DNA from 3 places in the Lysinibacillus sp. NPDC097279 genome. Region 3 is predicted to be linked to each of the others. Evidence: riboswitches for the same ligand, from Rfam matches in the RefSeq annotation. Region 3 holds a riboswitch; each other region holds the start of a gene.

Region 1 (8,274 bases), 350 kb from region 3:
GTTGAAAAAATTGCGACATTCGTGAAATAAGTTTGTGTAATGCTACTAAACAATGCGATAATAGAGCAAAATGTTTTTTAAAGGATGACAACATGACACAAACGATTGCATTACAAATTAATAATCAATATGCAGGCCCATTGAAAAAAGGCTACCCACTAATCTCAAAAGAAGCAGTTGATACACGAAAACTGCCTGCTGAGGAAGGTGCGCTACTTCGACTACTAGATATTCATAATCGATTTATCGGCACAGGCTATTATGGTATTCAAAATAAAGGCATCGGCTGGCTGTTAACTACTGATGTTAATGAAGAAATTGACAAGGCGTTTTTTGCAAAAAAAATAAGCAAGGCGCTACAAAATCGCGAGACATTCTTTAATAACCCTGATACAACGGCATTTCGTGCTTTTAACGGCGAAGGTGATGGAATTGGTGGCATGACAATCGACTTCTTCGAAGGCTATTATATGGTGAGCTGGTATAGTGCAGGTATTTATTCATTTAAAGAAGCCATTTATGAGGCACTTGCAGAAACAGTCAACTTTAAAGCCATTTATGAGAAAAAACGTTTTGATAGTAAAGGGCAATATATTGAACAGGACGATTTTGTTATGGGTACACCTGGTGAATTCCCACTTATCGTGAAGGAAAATGGTATGAACTATGCTGTACATTTAAATGATGGTGCCATGACTGGTATTTTCCTCGACCAACGTGAAGTGCGACTTGCCATCCGTGAACGCTATTCTCAACATAAAACCGTGTTAAATACATTTTCTTATACAGGTGCTTTCTCTGTGGCAGCAGCACTTGGTGGTGCAACAAAAACTACGAGTGTCGATGTAGCCAAACGGAGTTTAGCGAAAACAATCGAGCAATTTAGTGTCAATAATATTGACTATGAGGCACAGGACATTAAAGTAATGGATGTATTTCATTATTTCAAATATGCACAGCGTCATCAGTTAAAATTCGACCTAGTTGTATTAGATCCGCCTAGCTTTGCGCGAACAAAACAAATGACGTTTTCAACTGCAAAGGATTATCCAAAGTTATTAAAGGATACAATTGCTATTACCGAAAAAAATGGTATTATTGTTGCGTCTACAAACAATGCAAGCTTTGGCATGAAAAAGTTCAAAGGCTTTATTGACCAAGCGTTTAAAGAAACAAATACGCGTTATAAAATCGTTGAGGAATACGGTTTACCAAAGGATTTCCGCGTGCCACGTGAACATCCTGAATTCAATTACTTAAAAGTTGTTTTTATTGAAAAATTAAACTAAAAAAGAGCGACTTACATCAAGTCACTATTAGACTGTAGACAAAGTCGAGTTATTCAACTTTGTCTACTTTTTTTGAAGCAAGTATCCATTACTTTGTTAAAAAAACAAAAATATAACCTAAAAACATTAGGATAAAAAAACTTAAGAATGTGATGATATTCCCTATAATTAAAATTTTAGATTTAACGCATGCAGCTAAGACAATACCTATGCCTGATAATACAAACGTGAAAATCCATAAAGTTGATGCTTTTTGAAACACAATATTCGGTACCCAAAGTAATAAAGAAATAATAATCGTACTTACAGCTAATGCTTTCACCATTTTAACCATTCCTTATTTCAACGGATTACATAAGTTTTTATTAAAATATATTTTTATCGCAGAAGCAATTAGTTTTTCTTTAAGTCCCATTCTATGAAAATTTCTATCTATATAAGCGACAAGCTCCCAATCACATGAACAGCTAAAATACCCTTTATCTTCATAGCACATATCATGTATTTGACAACCTCTATCTAATACATCTTGTGGAGGGCCAGAACCATGTCCAGGACCACACCAATTCCCCCAAATAGGTAACCCTTTTCTTGTAATCATTGTAGTGTTTGCTTGATAGTTAGCGTAACTCTTACTAATGTGATTCACCATCAAACTAATTTCAATATATTCCTCTGCTAAGCCATCTAATTTTACTTTTTCAATATTAACAAACGGTTTTCCGTCCTCATAATAAATATAAGATTCTAACTGTTCACCAGCATTTAAAAGATCTTTATCTGTCAAAGATGACTCTTCTCCTGTCGTTGCAAAAACTTTTGTACCATCCCCAAAAAAGAGTGAAGAAACTAAAACTGACATTGCAACAAAGGACAAACCTATTTTTTTCATCTAATCTTAACCCCTTTCGATATTTTATTAGGTAAAATACCATTATTATGGCTCATCAAAAGGCTAGACTGGGATATTAGAATGTTAGCTGTTCGAGTAAAATCTGGATGCTCATGGAAAACGCCTAGCGAAAATGGAGGACAAAACTTAGAGTTATGAAAATGAACCATTATGATAGTATTTAACCACATGATTATATTTTTATTTTAATAACTGAACTAAAAATTCTCAATAATAGAAACATCAAAAACTACACTAAAAAAGAGTAACTCCGCTAGAGTCACTCTTTCTTTGATTCACTGTTAATGTGCCTTTACTGTTGGCAGTTCATGATTTCTTGGTCTTACTGCTTTATACCATTGCAAACAAAGGATAAAAATTATTATGGCATCAATTACATCTCCACCATAGTACATAACCATACTTCCGATTTCTGCTTGTTCTATCGGAACTCCTTTAGGAGGTTGAGCATAAATATACTTAGACAATATTCCATGTCCTGCTAATGCAATAATTAAGACAATGGCCCTGTATATAAAGGATTTCCTGTGATTTACAGAATCAAAATAGATAATAGAAATTGTAAATAGATAGCCTGCTATGAATACATGGAAATGGACAAATAGATGTATTAGACTATTGTCGTGCATTAATGAATATAGGTTAGTCGTGTACAATATCCAAAGACCACCGATATTCAGTAAGGAAGTGATTATTGGATGCGTAAGTATCCTTGCAGGCCAACTTTTTAGAATACTTGAAAGTTTCCGCGCTAATCGGGTGCTTAAAGTTCTAAGTAATAGGGTCATTGGTGCGGCGAGAGCAATAAGTAACGGTGCTAGCATACCCAAAAGTAAATGGCTAAACATATGTGCTGTAAAATCTATCGTAGCACGATTCGCTAAAGGACCCACAACAGCAAGAATCGCCAATAAAACCCCTAAAATAAAGCTTGCAATACGATAATGGGGCCATTTTTTATATTTACGATTCGTCATCACTGCGGCCAAAATATACAATAATAATATAGTAATAAATACAATAAGAAAAATTAGTTGAGGATGTATTATTCCGAAAAGATTTTGACTATGACTACCCTCGGCTATTTGATGATGGTTAGCGCTCATTAGTAATAGCCTCTGCTTTTATTTTGTTGTTGCTAGTGCGAACGGTAAGATAAAGTCCTATAATGAGGATAATAGCTGCAATGACATTCCAAATGATATCGTAGATGATGACATTTTCTACATACCTAATCTGGTGTATTCGCATTAGTTTATGTTGAATAATCCCATCATATAATTGGAAGCCGCCTGCTCCTAGCATCAAACCACCCATCCATCTCTTCAACCAAAAACCACTTTTACGACGAATATCTGCAAGTAAAAATAATCCTGCGATAGTTGCAAACCAACTAATCGCATGGAATATCCCATCAGAAATTAAGCCAATATCCGTTGTCGACTTATCATAAAAATGATGCCAGCGAAATAGTTGATGAAAAATAGTCTCGTCTATAAAAGCTACTAGACCTATCCCAAATAAAAACCCTGACAGTAAATTACGACTTACATAAACTTGTTTGTTTTTATGAGCGTTTATTGTCGTCATTTCTTCGCCCCCTATTTTTAGATTGCCGTCCTTATCTTTCCCTATTTTTGATTATTTTAATCTAATTTACAATTCGCTCAGACTTATACTTCCCCATAAAAACATTAAACTGCACAACTAAATGCTGTCTTGGCTCATATTGTTTACCATTTGAAAAAGAGCTAGCATTTAGCTAGCTCTCTTCTTCGTATATGCAGAAATTCCACATCATCTCTATTAAGCTGTGAAACTTATGTTCTAAGCAGAAATAAACTAAGTTGAATCACTTTCCCTTTAATGCTTGCCAATATTCGGCGCTATTTGTTCTACGATAAAACTTATAGAAAGGTTCATTTGGGCGGGCATGTTTCTGATACAGCTCAATGATTTGTTTTAGAAAGCTTTCTATTTTTTGTACTGACACCCTTTTAGCAAATAGTGTACCCGCCTTTGCATGGGCCCCCATCGGCACGGCGCCTAAGTAAACATCGAAGCTATCCTTTTGATAAACAAGTCCAATATCATCATATACAGCATTATAGCAGGCAGACGCACAGCCATTAATATTTAACCGTAGTCTAGACGGTACAGTTTCTTCCTGTAGTGCTTCGTATAGTTGTTCTGTTATTTCAGCCGCATCCATTTTATCCCCATCACAAAAATCACAAGCTTTTATCGCGACGATGGGACCTTGCTTAGCAATATATAAGCCCACTGCTTGAAGCTCATTGATAATTTCCTTTACTTTTTTAGTTGGGACAGATAAAAGAATACTATAGGAAGCTGAATATTTAATTGCGCCACTTTCACCGACAATCTCTGCAATTTTTTGAAATTGAGCTGGTGTATAATGCTTATTGATAATACCTGGACTTACTGCAAGGCGTGTAAAGTTTCCATTAACATTTAGTTTTTCAAATGTTCGATCTGGTATATTCGAATGAAAGGCATTCATCATTTGTGCTCCTTATGAAAAAGAGCTAGCAAATAGCTAGCTCTTTTGATTGTTATTTAAAAGTTTTCAGGATAAAAACCTTTTGCTAAAATTTCAATAGCTTCTGCAGCTCGAACCCCTTCTGAAGCGGCTGAAAGTGGTAAAATGACAAAGCGCTCATTTTTCACAGCATTTGTTTCTTTTAATGCTGGGTCACTTTTCAGGAATTTAATTTTGTCTTCTGCAGTTTGGGAACCATAATCAATTACGACAATCACTTCAGGATTGCGTTCAACAGTTTCTTCTTTCGAAACTGTTGTCCAGCCCGATTCGACATCGCCAAAAATGTTTTGACCGCCCGCGACTGTGACAAGTTCATCCATAAAGTTTTGTGCCGCTGTAAAAACTTCCTTATCCCCACTATCGTAAACTAAAACACGTAATTCTTTATCCTCTTTTGGTAACTTTGCACGTACAGCATCAACATCATTTGTCATCTGTTCAATCAATGCTTCACCGCGCTCTTCCACACGGAAGATTTTTGCGATATTACGGATATCCGTAAAAATATCGTCTAATGTTGGTTTTGTAATACTTGAAGAAGTATGTAAATAGGTGTGAATACCAAGTGCCTCTAATTCTTCTGGTGTACCGACACCCTTTTCACTAAAACCACTTTTCCACCCAGCGTATAAAAAATCTGCTTCACTATCAATGACTTGTTCCTTTGTCGGGTATTGCTCAGCTATCACTGGTACTTTATCGTAAGCTGCTTGTAAAGGTTCGTAAATTTTATCATCTAAATAGGCAGTACCCACCATTGAATCTTCTAAGCCTAGTGCAAGCATTATTTCTGTGACGTGTTGATTTAAGCTAATCGCTTTTTTCGGTGCATCTTTATAAACTTGCGTCGTCTCATTATTTTCAATGGTTACTTCTTTTGCTCCTGTTTGTGCTGGTTCGATGTTTTCACTTTGTGAATCATTTTTTGCACTACATGCCCCTAAAATACTTAATAGTGCAATGGCAAGAACTAACCACATGCCTTTCCATTTCTTCATGTTTGTTTCTCCTTTAGTTTGTAATTTTTCATTATATAGTAAGAAATCAAAGACTTCTTAGCTACTGATCATGGGCTATTCTTGACTTTTCTTAATATAAATTGAAAACTCATCATGCTACTATTCTTCAAAAAGACACAAAAAAACCCTCTTGCTTCCAAGAGGGCGACATAGTGAAAAAACAATGGTTAATGAACCAATCACTATTCCCATCCTCGTGGTATTAAGTAAAAAATACATATTGGCAGGTATCCTGGCTTAGGTTCAACATTTATACGTCTTCCCATAGTTAAACTACAGTGACTGTTGTATAAACTCCCCATTTACAGTTGCGGGACAGCATCGGATTTACACCGATTTCCCTTTTAAGCAAATGGCAAAAACCATTTGCACCAATATATAGCAGTATTAAGTTATAAAAATAGCCTAGCAGAACTAGTTTTTGTTTTCAATCACACAAAAAAATCCATAACTAATAATTATGAATTATTTACTACTATTTTAACATGAACGAGCACTATTAAACACGAAATGTTTTTTAGCTGAATCTGTTACAATGAGCGTATAGGAAAAATAGAAATGAGGATTTTTTATGTATAAAACGATTGGTGTGCTCGCACATGTCGATGCAGGAAAAACAACCTTTTGTGAACAACTACTCTTCCACACGAATAGTATTCAAACGCGCGGAAGAGTCGATCATCAAGATACTTTTTTGGATAATCATTCAATCGAGCAAGCTCGTGGCATTACCATCTTTGCCGAACAAGGGCGGATGGAAATTGGAAGTGATATCTATACGTTAATAGATACGCCTGGGCATGTCGACTTTTCACCTGAAATGGAACGCGCAATTCGTGTAATGGATTACGCCATCATTATCGTAAGCGCTGTAGAAGGTGTACAAGCTCATACTGAAACAGTGTGGCAATTGCTACGCCAATATAACGTACCAACCTTCTTCTTTATAAATAAGATAGATCGTGAGGGTGCTGATGTGGGTGCCGTTATGGGACAGCTTCAAAAAGAATGTTCGGAGCACGTACTTTTAATCGACGATCCATTGTGTGCAGATTACGTACCAAACCACATTGCTGAGTGGCTAGCTGAGCGTGATGAACAACTATTCGATGCCTTTTTGACAGAAACTCTCGATGCACAAACATGCCTATTGCAGTTACAAAAGTTCATTAAACAAGAGCAAGCATTTCCTTGCTTTACTGGTGCTGCATTAAAGGATATTGGAATAAAAGAATTTTTATCACAGCTACCCCTACTTACAGAAACGCAATTCGACCATCAACGACCATTTCAAGGTGAAGTATTTAAAATCCGTCATGATGGCATGCAACGTTTAACCTTTATCAAAGCTTTAGAAGGAACTTTACATACACGCCAAGACTTTACATTTGGTGATATGACTGAAAAAGTAACTGAAATCCGCTTATATAATGGAAGTCGTTTTGTCACAACACAAAAAGTGCAAGCTGGAGAAATTTTCGCTGTAAAGGGGCTAAGTCTAGCAAAAATCGGTGATATTTTAGGTAGTACACTGACTCCTCAACCATATGAGCTAGTGCCGACTTTACAAGCTAAAGTACAGTATGATGGGCAGCAGCATATAAAGGAAGTATTACAAGTATTCCGTTTGCTCGAAGCCGAGGAACCGTCGATGCGCGTCGTATGGCATGAGAAGTTCCAAGAAATCCATGTACATATTATGGGTGTTATTCAGCTTGAAGTGCTTGCTGAAGTGTTAAAAAATCGATTTTCACTTACTATTACTTTTGGTGAACCTAAAATTTTATATATGGAAACAATTGCAACAACTGTAACAGGATACGGTCATTTTGAGCCGTTAAAACATTATGCAGAGGTACACCTATTAATGGAGCCAAATATTCGAGGTACAGGAAACACGTTTGTTAACGCTTGTCATGCTGATGATTTATCAGTTGGCAATCAACGACTAATTGAAAAACATCTATTTGAGCGAGAGCATCACGGTCTTTTAACAGGCTCCCCCGTTACGGATATACGCTTCACCCTTTTGACAGGACGTGCCCATATCAAACATACAGAGGGAGGCGATTTCCGCGAAGCAACTTTCCGTGCACTTCGACAAGGGTTGGAACAAGCTGAAAATATCGTACTTGAACCATATTATCGCTTCAAATTAAAAGCATCGAATGAATTTATCGGTCGTATGATGAACGATATCCAGCAAGCAGACGGTACATTTGATGCACCCGTCTTAACAGAGGAACAAGTAACATTAACAGGACGCGTTCCTGTTGCAACATTTATGCATTATAGTACTACTTTCGCTGCTTACACGAATGGCAAAGGATCAATATCGTTACAATTTGATGGCTATGATAAATGCCATAATAGTGAAGAAGTAATAGCGCACATCAATTACAATAAACAGGCAGATCCCGACTATTCATCGTCTAGTATTTTTTGTGCGAAAGGTAAGGGCTATTCAGTTCCTTGGTATGACGCAAA
Region 2 (8,274 bases), 780 kb from region 3:
ACTACAAGGGGTATTAGTCAGCGGTTCTGAGCAATGGTTTGTCAAACATGCTATTTATTATAACCGCCACGATTTAACGCAAAAAAATACACTAATGTTTATCAATAAAAGTGAGTCCATTAATTGGAAGGAAATAGATCATAAGGGGCCATCCCTCGTCATTTCAGATAAACCTTTAAGTGAACTAAAAAACGCACTAGCGAATACGACTGTTATTCAAGTGAAAAGTACTTTGCAGGCATATTGGAAGTTTATCGAATATTATAGAGGCCTTTTTGATATACCAGTGGTCGCATTAACTGGAACATGTGGGAAAACAACAACAAAAGAAATGATTAAACATATTGCAAGTAAAGATTGGAATGTGCAGGCATCTATTAGTAGTAAAAATGAGCCGCGCCAATCTTTACCCTATTTAACGGGCATCGATAAAACAACAAAAGCAGCGGTATTTGAGCTTGGTCTGGGGAATACAGGTAACATTAAACATCAATGTATGATCTACAAACCGACAATTGGTATTATTACAAATATCGGTGTCCATCATTTAGATGGATGTAAAAACCTTGAAGGCTATATAAAAGCAAAATCAGAAATTTTAGAGGGATTGTCTGAGGATGGCATATTAATCATCAATGGTGATGATGAAAATACAAAAAAAGTACCATTGCATACGTTTAAAGGGAAAATTATTACTATTGGCGTCCAGCAACAAGCAGATTACAAAGCATCTAACATTGAATTTACGAACAATGGGATGAAATTTACTCTTCATCTATTAAATGAAAAATATACTATTTTTGTACCTGGTTACGGAGAACATCAAGTGTATAATGCACTAGCAGCTATCGCAGCTATAAAGGAAATGGGATTGTCTATCCAAACTGCAATCTCGCGTTTAAAAACATTTAAACCGATGGCAAGGCACCTAGAATTTTCAACTGGTATCGGTGAAAGTACCATTATAGACGATACATGGACAAATAACCCAACATCAGTTGAAGCTGCTTTGAAGGTTTTAGATACGATAGGAAAAGATAAAAAAATAATCCTTATATTAGGTGATATAAAGCGATTGGGTCTTTTCGAAGAAAAGTATCATCGTGAGATTGGTTCGATGGTGGCACAGAGAAATATTGAAATGCTTATGACAATTGGAAAAAGAGCAGAAGATATCGCAGCACAAGCAAAAAAAGATGGAACAACGGCAGAGGTTCATATATTCAAAGATGTTACAGGTGTATTAGAAATACTTAAACCAAAACTTGATAAAGATACAATTGTATTAATAAAGGGCCCGATGTCTAGTCGATCGATGATTGAATTTGCTAACCAATTAAAGCAAATATAGACTTCAGTCCTAACGACCACTTATCATCAGTTACCTTTAAGCGAAGCAAGGCTTTCTATGCATAGAGAATGACACTTTGCAAAATGAAAGGTGCCGCTTTATATATCAAAAACATAGCATACACAGCATGATTATACCATGCTTGTATGCTATGTTTTATTTTCTTGCAATTGTAGACAGCGTGTTATCACAGAGCCATTGATTACTTAAAATACACGTTTTGCTGTTATATAATGCTCTTTATAGTAATCCACAAAGAGTACTCTAGTAGTAACACCACTTGAAGTTGGAATGATGATACGTTGATCTCCAGCGTAAATACCTACAAGGGATGGGTTTTTTGACCCTTTCACACTATTAAAGAACACTAAGTCGCCCTTTTTTAAATTGGCACGAGAGACCGTAGTTCCTTTAGCCATTTGTTCTTTTAAGTTTGTTGTGCTAAGTTTTACACCGCTCTTACGATAAACGTATTCTACGAAACCAGGTGCTGTAAAACGTAAGCTTTGTTCTTTATTTATTGAGCTTATCGTTACTTTATTTTTATAAGTTAAGGCATTTTCAACAATTTTATCACCTTTTGTTGCAGGGTTAGCCGATAGTAATGTTGGTAATACTCTGCGTGCAGATACATAGTTGTCAGTATAATAAGGTTTGCTGCCCATATCTGAAATGACGATATTTTGTTTCGAATCAGCCATATGAATAATTTTGTTATTTCCAATGTACATGCCTACATGGTCGGGATCTGTACCTGTTTTTTTACTTTTGAAAAATACTAAATCGCCTTTTTGTAATTGGCTTTTAGGAACATATGTCCCTTGCTGAATCATATAGTTTTCATTATACGTCCCAATATCAACTCCATTTTTTTCAAAAATATACATGATGAATGAAGCACAAGAAAACTTGTAAGGATATGTAGACTTGTACACTGAATTGCTGTATGTGGCCTTACCAATTAAACTTTTCCCTGTTTGAATAAGTTGATCTGCCTTCGCTGCAACAGCTTGGTCATTATGTTGTGCATTTGTCGTTGCAGCTTCCACTTTGATTGGTTCAAAGGATGCTTGAGCGATTCCAAATGAGCTCAAACCAATCGACAATGCTAGTGTAGTTTTTAAAAAATTTTTTTTCATACTTTTTACCTCCTGTAAGCGAGCAGTAAAATCATATCTGTTTGCTTGCTGTTGCAATAATCGTAGCATGAAAAAGTAGGGCTTCTGTGAGGTAAATGTTACCACAGTGAGCATTGACATATCTGTAAACCTTGATATAAAAGGCTTTATCGCTTGAATTTACAGTTTCATTACAAATGTTTCAGTTTGATAAATAAAACCTGTGAAACATACGGCTAACAATGCATGCCAACCCAATTTTTTTAAAAATATAGTAATAAAAATAATGTACCTCGATAATATTGAAAAGCTTGTAGGCAATGTGCAAATAGAGAAATCAAAATAAGGGTAAGGAATGATATAAAAATAACTTTATTAGTGGAAGAATACTTATAAAAGCACGTATTATGGGGATTTTTTTGCTTATTAAAAAGTGTGAAATACATAGTTAGAGTCATAGGTGTGATAGGTAATATATGTTATATTTAGGTAGAAATAGATGAATACGTTGCCGCAAAAGTTGACGGGAAATGTTGTTTAATAGTAGAAATTTAAATAATTTCACGAACGAAAGGGGAAAATAGTATGTTACAAAAACTTAGGTTCAAAACAATTAGAGCTAAAATTATTAGTGCATTTTTTATTGTAGTATTTTTCATCGCTTGTTTTAACACCTATAGCTTTTTCGCCAATAAACGTGTAATTAGTGCTGGAGAGGAAATTGTCAATAAAGAGTTACAGTGGTTAACAGCCAGTGAAAAGTTATCATCCACGATTAGTGTTCGAACAACTGCTGCGAAAAGCTACGTACTTACGGGAGATCAAAAATATAAACAAGAATTTGATGATTATATTAAAATCGCAGAAGAAAACAATACAATACTAAATGAATTGTCGACAGATAAAAGCTTATCGAAGACGGTTGAAAAAGCAAGAGAATGGCGAAGTTTTGTACAAACGGATGTATTTGCTGAATATGACAAAGGAAATATAGAAGCAGCTATTCAAAACCTTAATTCTGTTGATCGTCTTGCAGTAGAAATTAGAGAGGGGTACGAGGAGCTTGCAGGTGCAAGAGAAGCTTCTATTAATAAGCTTGGGCAGGAGATGATCGCTCAATCGAAGCAAACGATGAATATAGGTTTAATGATAGGTATAATCACTACTATCGTCGCAATTGTAACCGCTTACATATCAGCGCATATGATTGCCAATCCGATAAAAGCAGTCGTACAAAAAATTTCGCAAATGGCAGATGGTGATATTAGTCAGCCTCCATTGCCTGAAAGAATGAAGGATGAAATCGGCTTACTCGTGCAATCGACAAATGCATTAAATCGTAAGCTCCATGAAATCATTGGTTCGATAAATGTGGTTTCTGGGAACGTTGCTGCCAACAGTGAACAACTTGCACAATCTTCTTTAGAAGTGAAAACAGGTGCAGAACAAATTGCCCTCACAATGCTTGAATTAGCGGGTGGTTCTGAATCACAAGCACATAATGCTGGAGACTTAGCTCAAATGATGGAGACATTTAAAATAAATGTTCAGCAGGCTAATATACAAGGTAAAGATTTACAAGGCTATTCGAGTGAAGTTTTGCAGCTTACAGCAAGTGGACAACATTTAATGAATACTTCAACACAGCAAATGTTTGCTATTGATAAAATCGTCCAAGAGGCTGTTGCAAATGTTGAAGGCTTAAATAGGCAATCACAAGAAATTTCTAAATTAGTTTCTGTTATTGATGATATTGCCAACCAAACCAACTTATTAGCATTGAATGCTGCAATCGAAGCTGCACGGGCAGGGGAGCAAGGCAAAGGTTTTGCGGTTGTGGCCGATGAAGTGCGCAAGCTTGCTGAACAAGTATCCTATTCTGTGACGGATATTTCATCTATAGTGGGACGTATTCAAAATGAAACAGTTGGCGTTACAGCATCACTTCAAACGGGCTATGAAGAAGTAAAAAGGGGCACAGAGCAAATTACGACTACAAATACAACCTTTGAACAAATTGCTTCAGCCGTTAATAGTATGTTTAGTAATATTCAAGGCATCACAGAAAACTTACAAGGTATTTCCACAACAACGGAACAAATTAACCGTTCTATCGATGAAATAGCAGCAATATCTGAGCAATCTGCCGCAGGGGTAGAGCAAACGACCGCAACAATCGATCAAACGGTCGCGACGATGGATGAAATCTCAAAAAATACAGATCATTTAGCATCGATGGCAGAGAAGTTAAACAAAGAAGTTCAGCACTTTAAATTATAAATAGTAAAGCAGCCATTAGCAAGATGGCTGCTTTTTCATTTTAAATCGGCTGAATAATTTCTACTCGATTACCAAAAGGATCTCTAAATTCAAAGCGCTCGAAATGCGGAATTGCAACAGAATCAAGTATTTCTATTTGATGTTCTGTTAATATCCTTTTCCAATGTGCTACATCTTCTACATGATAAGCAATATGTGCTTTCGTTGTGAGTCGATCAAAGCCATCTTCTGTGCCGACATGTACTTCTTGATTACCTACTTGTAGCCAAAAACCACCACGCCCTTTAAGAGATGCTGGTTTCTCTATTTCTTTTAACCCCAGTACATTGCAATAAAATGCTTTTCCTTGCTCCTCAGAGCCTTTAGGAATTGTAAGTTGTACATGATGTAAACCGACAATCATAGTATTCCTCCTCGCTATTTCTTGTAATAACTATATAATTCTACAAATTTCTTAAAATACCTTTTTTAGTATATTTTTTATTATATTGGAATCAATTAAATTACTCCTCATGTAACAATCTACTGAAAATATGCGTATAAACTTTATAAAAGTTATACTTTTCAGAAAAATATATGCTATAGTAAGAGCATAATTGAATATTGTGTAAGAGTTGGTGCCAAATGAAAGTTTGGCTTAAAAGGGAAGTCGGTGTAAATCCGACGCTGTCCCGCAACTGTAAATCGGAGTAAATCACAAATGCCACTGGGGAACTGGGAAGGCTGTGAGGCGTGTTGATGAGAAGCCAGGAGACCTGCCAATGTCTAGTACACACCAAATAACCTACGTGGAAATAGGTGGTGAGATGTGACCGAATTGGCACTGTGCGACTAACGAATATATACGACAATTAATACATTATCGTATCGCTTCGTCATAGCTAATTAGATTTACAATAACTACCATTTTCCGAAAAGGAAGATGGTTTTTTTTATTTTAATTCGAGGAGAGATGTAACATGACGTATACCACAACTGTAGTAGGCTATCCATATATAGGAGAAGACCGTGAATGGAAAAAGGCATTAGAGGCGTTTTGGAGAAATGAACTTACAGAAGAAGATTTCTTACAACAAATTAAAAAAATCCGTCTTGCACGTATTGATAAGCAGCTTCGGAGCGGAATAGATATTGTCACTGTAGGGGATTTTACACGCTATGACAGAATGCTTGATACAGCGATGATGTTTGGTTTGGTGCCAAAGCGCTTTGGCTGGCAAGGTGGAAAGGTTGATTTACAAACGTATTACGCGGTAGCGCGCGGAAATAAAGAAGCGGTTGCTAGTGAAATGACTAAATGGTTTAACACAAATTATCATTACATTGTACCTGAATATGAAGGACAAACACTACAATTAACAGAGAATACAATACTTACAGATTTCCTTGAGGTTAAAGATGCATTTGGCATTACTGCAAAGCCAACGCTAATCGGACCATATACATTTTGCAAGCTAACAAAAGGTTACGATAAAGTATCACAAGTTGCCTTTATTTTAGCATTACTACCACTCTATGCGCAGGTAATCCAAGAACTCGTTACAGCTGGTGCTGACTGGGTTCAATTAGAGGAACCTGCATTAGTCTCCACTTTAGAAGAGGCTGAGGTCAAACTAGTGCAAGAAATATATACACAATTAGCAGCCGCTGTTCCAGAGGCCAATATTATGCTACAAACTTATTTTGAATCGTTATCAGCTTATAACACACTAATTGAACTTCCTGTACAAGGATTTGGCTTAGATTTTGTTCATGGCTATACAAAAAATATGGAGGCACTACGCCAATTTGGTTTTCCACAGGATAAAGTATTGGGGATAGGTATTGTTAACGGACGAGATATTTGGCGAGCAAATTTAGCAGAGGTAAGTACAACGATTAAGGCAATCGAACAGTTGGCTAGTGTCCAAGAGTTATGGATTCAATCGTCATGTAGCTTACAGCATGTGCCGATTTCGACCGCCCTTGAAACAAAGCTAGACCCTGTCTTGAAAAATGCACTTGCATTTGCTGATGAAAAATTGGCTGAAATATCAGAGGTGGCTAAATATTTAAAAGAAAAAAACCACACATCAAATCACACAATCTCTGAAAGCATGAAAGCAATTGATGCATTAAAGAAACATCCCGTACGAAATAATCAGGCAGTTCAACAAGAAATGCAAACGGTCTCGTCAGAGGATTTTGAACGTCAAAATGATTTTAATAGTCGTCAGCTTATTCAACAACAGTCACTGCAACTACCACTATTCCCTACGACTACGATTGGAAGTTTCCCTCAATCTGATGAAGTGAAGCGCACGCGAAATGCATGGCGTAAAAAACAAATCTCAGATGAAGCATATGCTGACTTTGTCGCACAAGAAACGAAAAGGTGGATTGCTATACAAGAAGATTTAGATATTGATGTACTTGTGCATGGTGAATTTGAGCGTACAGATATGGTGGAATACTTTGGTGAAAAACTAACAGGCTTCGCTTTTACAGAAAAAGCTTGGGTCGTTTCGTACGGCTCTCGTTGTGTAAAACCACCGATTATTTACGGTGATGTTGCATGGGAAGCGCCGATGACAGTGAAAGAAACGGCCTATGCACAAAGTTTAACAAATCGCTATGTAAAAGGGATGTTAACAGGCCCAGTTACCATTTTAAACTGGTCATTTGTACGTGACGATGTTGCACGAAAAGAGGTGACCTATCAAATTGCGCTTGCACTAAGGAAAGAGGTTGAGGCACTAGAGGCGGCTGGCATTTCTATTATTCAAGTCGATGAACCTGCATTGCGAGAAGGCTTGCCTTTACGTAAAGAGCATTGGGAAGCATATTTAGATTGGACAGTGAATGCATTTAAACTCGCTACGGCTAGTGTAAAGGATGAAACACAAATTCATACACATATGTGTTACTGTGAGTTCAATGATTTTATCGAGCCAATTAGTGCACTGGATGCTGACGTTATATCTATCGAGACGTCACGCAGTCATGGAGAGCTTATTGCATCGCTGCAAATCAATCCATATGAAAAAGGGATAGGATTGGGTGTTTATGATATTCATAGCCCTCGTGTGCCGAGTGAACAAGAAATGTTACGTATCATGCAGGATAGCCTACAAGTATTATCCAAAAATCAATTTTGGGTCAATCCAGATTGTGGTTTAAAAACAAGAAAAGAACCTGAAACAGTTGCAGCACTAGCACATATGGTTACTGCTGCCAAAACATTACGTCAACAAGTACAGCAATCAACTTTTTAATTATATAGTATAAGAAAAAACATTACTTTTCCTTATAAGCGTCATTATTAAAATAAATCCCCTGAAAGGCAAAAATGCTCAGGGGATTTTTTTATTTAAAATTGGTTATGGTACTCTAAGATTCATAAGGATAGTCTTTTAATAATTGGTACGACTAGGGATGCAAAGATGGTTACAGGAGCGAAAAGACATTTTTTTATTAGTGATAGAACATGTAAAGTAGATGCAAGTAAAGATCTTAAAAGTTTTTGAAATCGAAAGTTTTTAATGT
Region 3 (8,274 bases):
AACTCGTCTAGCACATCTTGTACGGTACTATGTATCATTTTTCGTGGTACAGGGTTAATTGCTGCTTCCCCAACAGCAACAGGCAAGCCGGGCTTTGTTACGCGCCCGACGCCAATACCTCCATCTAAATGTATCCCAGGTGTATTAGCCCAGCTTACTGTGCCAATAATAAGGGCTTTGTGTGTCGCATCTGGATCATCACCAGCATCCTTAATCGTTTCACAGCTTACTTCATTGCTGCTAAACGTACATTTTTCAATCGTAAATGTTGCGTCTCGTCCAATAGGCAAATGAATAGTACTCGTTTCTTGCTCTTCGTTTGTAATGAGTGCTAGTAATGCTGCTTTCGTAACTGCAGTTGCACAGGCTCCTGTTGTATAACCGTGACGCATGTCTTTAGGATCCTTTTTTGGCTTCCGCTCCATTATTTTTTCGCCTGTTCATCCGCTAATAATGAAACGGCATTTAAAGCAGCAACCGTCACTGTACTACCGCCTTTACGCCCAACATTTGTAATATAAGGAATTCCCTCTAGCTTTAACAGCTCTTCTTTCGACTCTGCTGCTGATACAAAGCCTACTGGCATACCAATAATTAAGTCTGGTTTGGCTAACCCTTCTTTAATTAAGCGAATTAACTCTAGTAAGGCTGTCGGTGCATTTCCGATTGCATAAATGCCACCTTCGTGTAATTTTGATGCCTTCTGCATAGAGATAATCGCACGCGTTGTATTTTGTTTTTTCGCTTCAATAGAAACGTCTTCATCTGCGATATAGCAGTGTAAATCCCCACCATGCTTTTGGAAACGTTTTTTTCCTGAACCACTTTCAATCATTTGTACATCAGCAATGACATGACGACCTGCAAGGATTGACTTAATGCCTGCTTCAATCGCTCCTGGTGTAATAATGACGCTACGTCCTAATTCAAAGTCAGCAGAAGCATGGATAATACGACGTACAATTTTCCACTCATCTTCTGTAAAATCATGTTCGCCCATTTCCTCTGCAATTATCGAGAAACTATAGTCATAAATTTTGTCTGGGTCTACTGTTAATGGTTTGAAATCTGTTTTGAAATCCATATGGAATGCCTCCTAAAGTATGTGTTGTACCGCCTGTACTACTTCCTCAAATGAGGAATATTGCTGGCCGTATTTTATATTTGGTCGTGCGATTAAGATCGTTTCAATACCACAAGCAAGCGCTGCGTCAAGCTTTTCATCGACTGAGCCGACCTTGCCACTTTCTTTCGTAATCATCAATGTCACGTCATATTGACGAAATAACGCTTCGTTTAATTCTTTCGAAAAGGGACCTTGAATAGCAACAATGTCTCTTTGCGCCACACCAAGTGCCTCACATTTTTCCATATTATCAAGGCGCGGAAGCATACGTGCGATAACACGTGTATTTTCTAAGCCTTGTAATACTTTTGTAAACGTTGCAAGCGTTTTGCTGCCCGTTGTCAGCATTATGACACCACGTTTTATTGCGGCTAATTGTGCTGCTTCCTCATAGTCTTTGACAACTGTAATCAACGGGTGGTCATAATGCTCATTCGCACGTTCATATCGAATATATGGAACACCAGCACTCTTTGCTGCTGCCATCGCATTTTTAGATGCTTCCTCTGCAAATGGATGTGAAGCATCGACAACTAAGCGATACCCTTGTTCTGTAAGTATTGCTGCCATTTCCTCAGCCGTTAGTCTACCAACTAGATGTGGTAGACCTACCTCTGCAAGACTTGAAGCGGCTGAATCTGTCACAACTGTCGCCGTCACAGCATAGCCCACTGACTGCAATTCAAGTGCAAGATTCCTTGCGTCACTCGTACCAGCTAACATGAAAATCATTTTACTAGCTCCTCGTCATGATGATGGTCATGATGGTGGTCATGGTCATGATGGTGATCGTGGTGATGATGGTCGTGATCGTGGTCATGATGGTGATGATGATGCGCATGTCCATGTACCGCCGCATAAGCACGATAATTTTCTAAATCTTGCATACCTGTTGATGTACCATTTACTGCTTGCTCAATACGGTTTAAAAGCACATTTTGCAAACGTTCATGGTAGCCAAAATAGTTAGCAATTTGAATATCACAGTCAGGATATTGCTTATTAAATTGCTCGCACATACCATTCATACGTTCCATTAAAATACCTGTGAATAAAAAGTACGGTAGCATAATAATTTTTTTCGCACCTAGTTTAACGCAGCGTTCAATGCCTTCTTCAACACGAGGATCTGTCACTCCCATAAAAGCACTTTCCACATACGGAACATTCAGTTTTTCCCATAACAAACGAGTAATTTTATAAAAATCACCATTTGCAGCTGGGTCACTACCACCTCGTGCAATTAATAAAATGGCAGTATCCTTATGTTCTTCCTCAGTATTAAAGCCGATTTCTGCTAAGCGGTCTTCTAAAATAGCAAATATTTCATCATGAATACCGATTGTTTGCCCATAGGTAAATGTAATGTTTGGATAATGTTCACGTGCATGTTCGATTTCTGCAGGTATATGCATTTTTGAATGGCCTGCATGAAGTAGAATAATCGGAATTACATGGACCTCTGTAGCACCCTTGTTTATACAATTCGTAATACCTTCTTCTATGTTAGGCGAGGCAAACTCCAAAAAACATGTTTCAACTAAAAAACTTTTATCAACTCGAGGTGTCATTTGCTCGATAAACGTGCGCACCTCGTCGTTTCCTGCTGCTAAACGGCTACCATGGCCAACAAATAAAATTGCTTTCATCTTTTATCTCCTCACTAATCGCCGCACGGAGCTGGCTCTACTTTTATTTTTGACGACATATCTTGATACGTAAAATGCAGTATTTTTTTCACCCGTTTGAAGTATTTGAACAAGCGTTCATTTGGATGTGCATTTGCCTTGTATTCCTCAATAATGTCTGTAATAAGTGGAATAAGCTGTTCTGGCTCTAGCCCCTCTACAACAGGCTGTGCCGCATGGGCTGTCCGCCCTACTGGCTTAGCGCCAATAAAAACATCAAATTTACTTTTTCGATAGACGATACCGATATCGTCAAACACTGCTCGATAGCACGCCATGCCACAGCCATTAAAGCCAATATTTAAAGTTTTAGGCAGCGATAATCCACCAAGCTTATCTTGAATTTCCTCTGCATATGGAATTGAATCTGCCTTCTCGCCATAACAGAAATCACAGGCTTTTAATGACAGCACATCCCCTATTGGTGCAAGTAAAAAGCCTACTGCTCTTAACTTTTCAGTAATCATCTCAGGCTCTGTCGTTGGAATTTTCAAATGAATTTGATGGTCTGGTGTATATTCCATCGTGCCTTCATCTCCCACAACTTCAGCTAACGTCATCATTTGCTGTGGCGTGAAAAATTTATTTGCTACCCCTGGACTAACAGCAAGTTCAAAAATCGACTCCATTTTTTGCTGGACTAACTTTGTTGTTGTCTTTGTGACAGTTGTTCCTTTCACCATGGCAAGTGCTGTTGCTGCCATTTCCAATGATGATTTTTCTGGTACTGTTACAGGCGCAGGTGCTACTGCAATACTACTTTTCATACGTCCTGCATTGGGATCTGCCGCAAAGTCTTGGCGTGCGGTACCTGTTTCTTGGTTCATTGCCCACGGTTCATTTTCTTCTCTTAAACGCTGATGTGGACGTAAAGGCTGTTTTTCATCTCCAAGTGTATATTTGCGCTGATAGCCACGTGGAGTAATCATTTTATTGTCATAGAAAAATGTCGATGAATTGCCAATAATTACTGTAGTTAACATGCCGATATCATGCTCGAGCATCTCTGCTAACGTTGTCATTGTTATTTCCTGACGATCTCGGTACGCACTTTTCACAAGCCCTACAGGCGTATCAGGTGATCGATATTCTAGTAAAATCCGTTGCGCTTCAACGATTTGACGTGTACGTCGACCACTTTTAGGGTTATATAAAGCAATAACAAAATCCGCCATCGCCGCAGCTTCCACACGCTTTGCAATTAAATTCCAAGGCGTTAAATGATCACTTAAACTAATCGTGCATGAATCATGCATAATCGGTGCGCCTAGCAAACTTGCACAAGAATTAATAGCAGAAATTCCTGGCACAATCTCAACTTCAATCCCTGTTGCTTCCGTCCAACCAAGCTCAATGAGGACTTCATATACAAGTCCAGCCATTCCATATACGCCCGAGTCACCACTCGAAATAACCGCAACAATATTTCCAGCCTCGGCTTGACGAACTGCTTCTTGTGCACGTGACACTTCTTCTGTCATGCCAGTACTCACAATCGACTTTGCACTTACTAAATCTTGAATGAGCTCAACATATGTTTTATAACCGATAATAAATTCACTTTGTTGCAATGCCTCTACAGCACGGGTTGTAATATGTTTGAAATCACCAGGTCCAAAGCCTACAACAAAAATCTTTCCTTTTTGCGCCATTTTCTACCCCTCTTTCACCTTGTCGATGCCTTTTATGGCTGTTGTTTGCGGGGTACGCTGCAACGTACCTTCTGTCAAAGTAAACACATGCTCACTATGTAAAGAATCATCGTTTAAATCTTTTACAAGCGTTCTACCATGCTCTACTGTTGGCACACGATACCAATTTCCCTGTGGATACGCGATTACAACACATGCATCTTTGCATCTGCCATTACAACGCGTTCTTGTTGTATGTATTTCCTTATCGAGTGCTAATTTCTCTATTTCATCTCGTATGGCCAACGTAATTTCCTCAGCCTCTTTTTTCATGCAACTACTACCATTACAAATAAAAAGATGTGTTTTCATGCCCTCTAAGTTCCAAGTTGTCATTGCTGTTCTCCCCTCATTGACTTTTAGGAAAAAGAAAAAACCTTTACTCAACATCGAAGAGTAAAGGTTTTATAGAAGCCAAAATAAAAACGAATATACACGTATCCGCTCTCGCTTCACTTCTCCCTCCGAAAAGTTTGCATATCATCAACTAAGCAGGTTTCCTGACTTAAGCTTCCTCTTACTTTCGCGCCTTCCCAAGTTTCCAGTGGCATTGCGATTTCATCAGCTATTACAGTAGCGGGGGCTGTATCGGATTTACACCGATTTCCCTATTATCTCGAAGTATTTCGAGCACTTAATGATGGATTTATAATTAAATTTTGAAATGAAATATTCATAAAAAGAGTATAAAACTGTTTCTATCATAGCCTATTATTTTTACTCTTTTCAACATTTCTTTTTTCATTTATTAGATTTTTAATAAAATTTCAACAAATATTCCGTTAAATTTGATTGATTCTCTCTTACATTTATCTGAATTTTCTAGAATGTAATTCTATTAAAAAATCTTTTAAAAAAAAAAAGAATAGCTAATGATTGGAAAAACATGTTACACTTCTTCGTGAAAACTCACAATTTCATCTTTTTTCGGTGTGAAGTGTATACATTTCGCTTAAAAGGGAAGCCGGTTTAAGTCCGGCGCGGTCCCGCCACTGTATGAGGGAATTTTATAGAAAATGTCACTGTCCAAAGGACGGGAAGGCCTATAAAATGTTGATCTTAAGCCAGGAGACCTGCCGAAAAAATCGTGATCGTTTCAACCTACGAGGATAGGTGTGCGGCTTAGCAAATGACCATTAGTATTTGCTTTTTCAGCTATGCACTTTTTCCTAGACGGAGAAGTGCTTTTTTTATTGCGCATCTTACATTCGAAAATGACTGTGAAGGAGGAATGGTTTTGAAATTTTCTTTTTGGAAACTTAGTTATTTCTTACTAGCTTTTTTACTAGTACCAAATCGAGCGTTTGCCATGCATATCATGGAAGGGTTTTTGCCGATTGAATGGGCGATTTTTTGGTGGGTCGTTTCGATTCCATTTATTATTTTAGGATTGCGTTCTATTCGTAAAACAATTGATGAAAATCCTGAAACAAAAATGATATTAGGCTTATCAGGTGCGTTTGCATTCGTTTTATCAGCACTGAAAATCCCATCAGTAACAGGAAGCTGCTCACATCCTACTGGTGTTGGTCTTGGTACGGTTCTTTTCGGGCCATTAGCAATGAGCGTAATTGGAACAATCGTTTTATTATTTCAATCTTTACTTTTAGCGCATGGTGGTATTACTACTTTAGGTGCAAATGCTTTCTCAATGGCGATTGTAGGTCCAATTATTGCATATTATGTCTTTAAAGGTTCTCAAAAAATTGGTCTTTCATTTTCTATCGCTGTCTTTTTTGCCGCGATGCTTGGGGACTTAGGTACTTATGTTGTCACTTCAGTTCAATTAGCACTAGCTTTCCCTTCTGAAGTAGGAGGCTTTATGGCATCATTCACAAAATTTGCAGGGATTTTTGCTTTAACACAAATTCCTCTCGCAATTAGTGAAGGGATTTTAACTGTTATCGTCATGAATTTCCTAAAAAAATACAACGTGAGCGAATTAAAGGCTCTTCGTGTTTTCTCAGCAAAGGAGGCACATTAAGATGAAGAAAAATATGTTACTACTTGCTGTCGTTGTGCTTTTAGCAATCATCCCCCTTTTCGTACAAAAGGGTGCAGAATTTGGTGGTGCTGACGGAGAAGCGGAAGCTGCAATCGGTGAAATTAATGCAGAGTATGAACCATGGTTTGAAAGCTTATGGGAGCCACCAAGCGGTGAAATCGAAAGCTTATTATTCGTATTACAGGCTGCGATTGGTGCTGGCTTTATCGGCTATTTTGTAGGCTATATGCGCGGCAAGCATAAGGAAGGTTAAACAATGTTACTCATTGATAAATATGCTTATATGAATAAACTAGCGACTGTTCATCCGTTAGAAAAAATGACGTTTTCCTTAGGGTTACTGCTATTATCGCTTATCGTGAAAGATGAACTTATTTCACTCATTACATTTATTGTAATGAGTGCTTTTATCATTTTATACGCAAAAATCCCCTTTTCATATTATGTAAAATTACTATTGTTACCAGGTTTTTTTCTACTATCTAGTTTAGTATCTATTTTGATTTCAATTGCGCCAAATTCAAGTATACTACCAGCACATTCCTTTGCATTTTCACTTAGTCATTGGACTTTTTTTATCGGTAATGCAAGTTTGATTACAGCACAGCAGTTATTGTTCAGTGTACTAGGTAGCATTAGTTGTTTGTACTTTTTAATATTAACAACATCGGTCCAATCTATTTGCCACGTATTACGTCAATGGCGTCTACCTGTTTTATTTGTAGAGTTAGTAGAGCTTACGTATCGATTTATTTTCATTTTTTTAAATAGCATGCAAAAAATCCATCTTGCGCAACAATCACGCCTTGGCTATCAATCACCAATGCAATGGCTTAGGTCGATTTCCATGCTCATTGCAGCTTTGTTTGCCGAAATGTTTCAACGTAGTCGCGAACTTAATAATGCGATGCAGGCACGTGGTGGCGAATCGGTCTATTGGCAAGATAGTGTACGATACAGCAAGAAAAATTGGGTTGGAATGGTTATTATTTTTTTATTCCTCATCTTATATGGAGGTTTTTTCTCATGACTGAACTTTATTTTGAGCTTCAACAGTTATCGTATGCCTATGCAGACGGTACTGAGGCACTAACAGATATTACATTACAAATTCCAAAGGGGAAAAAAATCGCCCTACTCGGTCATAATGGTGCTGGTAAATCAACATTATTCCAGCATCTAAATGGGATTTTAAAACCGACCGCTGGCAATATTACCTTTTGCAACGAAGCACTTAGCTATTCAAGAAAAGCATTATCAGCATTACGCCAACAAGTAGGCATCGTATTTCAAGATGCTGACAATCAACTTTTTTCAGGTACCGTAAAGCAAGACATCGCTTTCGGTCCATTAAATCTTGGCTGGTCACAAGAAAAAATCGAGGAAAAAATCGCCTGGGCTGTCGCACAAACAGAGGTCGAATCATTACTTGAGAAACCGATTCATTTTTTAAGTGTCGGACAGAAAAAACGTGTGGCGATGGCAGGTGTGCTCGCAATGGAACCATCTGTTTTATTATTAGATGAACCAACTGCTGGACTAGACAATTATTATGCTGCACAGCTTTTACATTATTTAGCTAAATTAGAAAATGGGCAACGAACATTTTTATTGGCGACCCATGATATTGCTTTGGCTTATGAATGGGCAGATCAAATAATTGTGATGGAGGCTGGTAAAGTTATTTATAATGGGGATCCTGTTGAATTGTTCTATCAGGAGAAGTTGCTTGAACTAGCGCATCTTGAACGACCTTGGGTTTTT

The links. Region 3 has a riboswitch for cobalamin ahead of ACIQ1H_RS03680 (energy-coupling factor ABC transporter permease). Riboswitches for the same ligand answer to the same signal wherever they lie in the genome.
Region 1: linked by a shared signal. The riboswitch ahead of ACIQ1H_RS05665 (ABC transporter substrate-binding protein) and the one ahead of ACIQ1H_RS03680 (energy-coupling factor ABC transporter permease) in region 3 are both predicted to bind cobalamin.
Region 2: linked by a shared signal. The riboswitch ahead of metE (5-methyltetrahydropteroyltriglutamate--homocysteine S-methyltransferase) and the one ahead of ACIQ1H_RS03680 (energy-coupling factor ABC transporter permease) in region 3 are both predicted to bind cobalamin.

The regions. Positions count from the first base shown of each region.
Region 1 is NZ_JBIWDA010000001.1:1,108,685-1,116,958, reverse strand. It holds gene ACIQ1H_RS05700 (alpha/beta hydrolase) at 1-30, shown strand, start outside; gene ACIQ1H_RS05695 (class I SAM-dependent rRNA methyltransferase) at 93-1,289, shown strand; gene ACIQ1H_RS05690 (hypothetical protein) at 1,378-1,614, opposite strand; gene ACIQ1H_RS05685 (phospholipase A2 family protein) at 1,627-2,181, opposite strand; gene ACIQ1H_RS05680 (cytochrome c oxidase assembly protein) at 2,484-3,308, opposite strand; gene ACIQ1H_RS05675 (DUF2243 domain-containing protein) at 3,298-3,792, opposite strand; gene ACIQ1H_RS05670 (precorrin-3B methylase) at 4,055-4,729, opposite strand; gene ACIQ1H_RS05665 (ABC transporter substrate-binding protein) at 4,783-5,766, opposite strand; cobalamin riboswitch at 5,993-6,178, opposite strand; gene ACIQ1H_RS05660 (GTP-binding protein) at 6,359-8,274, shown strand, end outside.
Region 2 is NZ_JBIWDA010000001.1:1,543,164-1,551,437, reverse strand. It holds gene ACIQ1H_RS07800 (UDP-N-acetylmuramoyl-tripeptide--D-alanyl-D-alanine ligase) at 1-1,351, shown strand, start outside; gene ACIQ1H_RS07795 (C40 family peptidase) at 1,558-2,490, opposite strand; gene ACIQ1H_RS07790 (methyl-accepting chemotaxis protein) at 3,055-4,749, shown strand; gene ACIQ1H_RS07785 (VOC family protein) at 4,790-5,152, opposite strand; cobalamin riboswitch at 5,348-5,526, shown strand; gene metE (5-methyltetrahydropteroyltriglutamate--homocysteine S-methyltransferase) at 5,709-8,003, shown strand.
Region 3 is NZ_JBIWDA010000001.1:762,932-771,205, reverse strand. It holds gene ACIQ1H_RS03710 (cobalt-precorrin-5B (C(1))-methyltransferase) at 1-425, opposite strand, end outside; gene ACIQ1H_RS03705 (precorrin-8X methylmutase) at 425-1,084, opposite strand; gene cobK (precorrin-6A reductase) at 1,097-1,858, opposite strand; gene ACIQ1H_RS03695 (sirohydrochlorin chelatase) at 1,855-2,775, opposite strand; gene cobJ (precorrin-3B C(17)-methyltransferase) at 2,790-4,466, opposite strand; gene ACIQ1H_RS03685 ((2Fe-2S) ferredoxin domain-containing protein) at 4,470-4,841, opposite strand; cobalamin riboswitch at 4,979-5,158, opposite strand; cobalamin riboswitch at 5,417-5,600, shown strand; gene ACIQ1H_RS03680 (energy-coupling factor ABC transporter permease) at 5,743-6,489, shown strand; gene ACIQ1H_RS03675 (energy-coupling factor ABC transporter substrate-binding protein) at 6,491-6,763, shown strand; gene cbiQ (cobalt ECF transporter T component CbiQ) at 6,767-7,540, shown strand; gene ACIQ1H_RS03665 (energy-coupling factor ABC transporter ATP-binding protein) at 7,537-8,274, shown strand, end outside.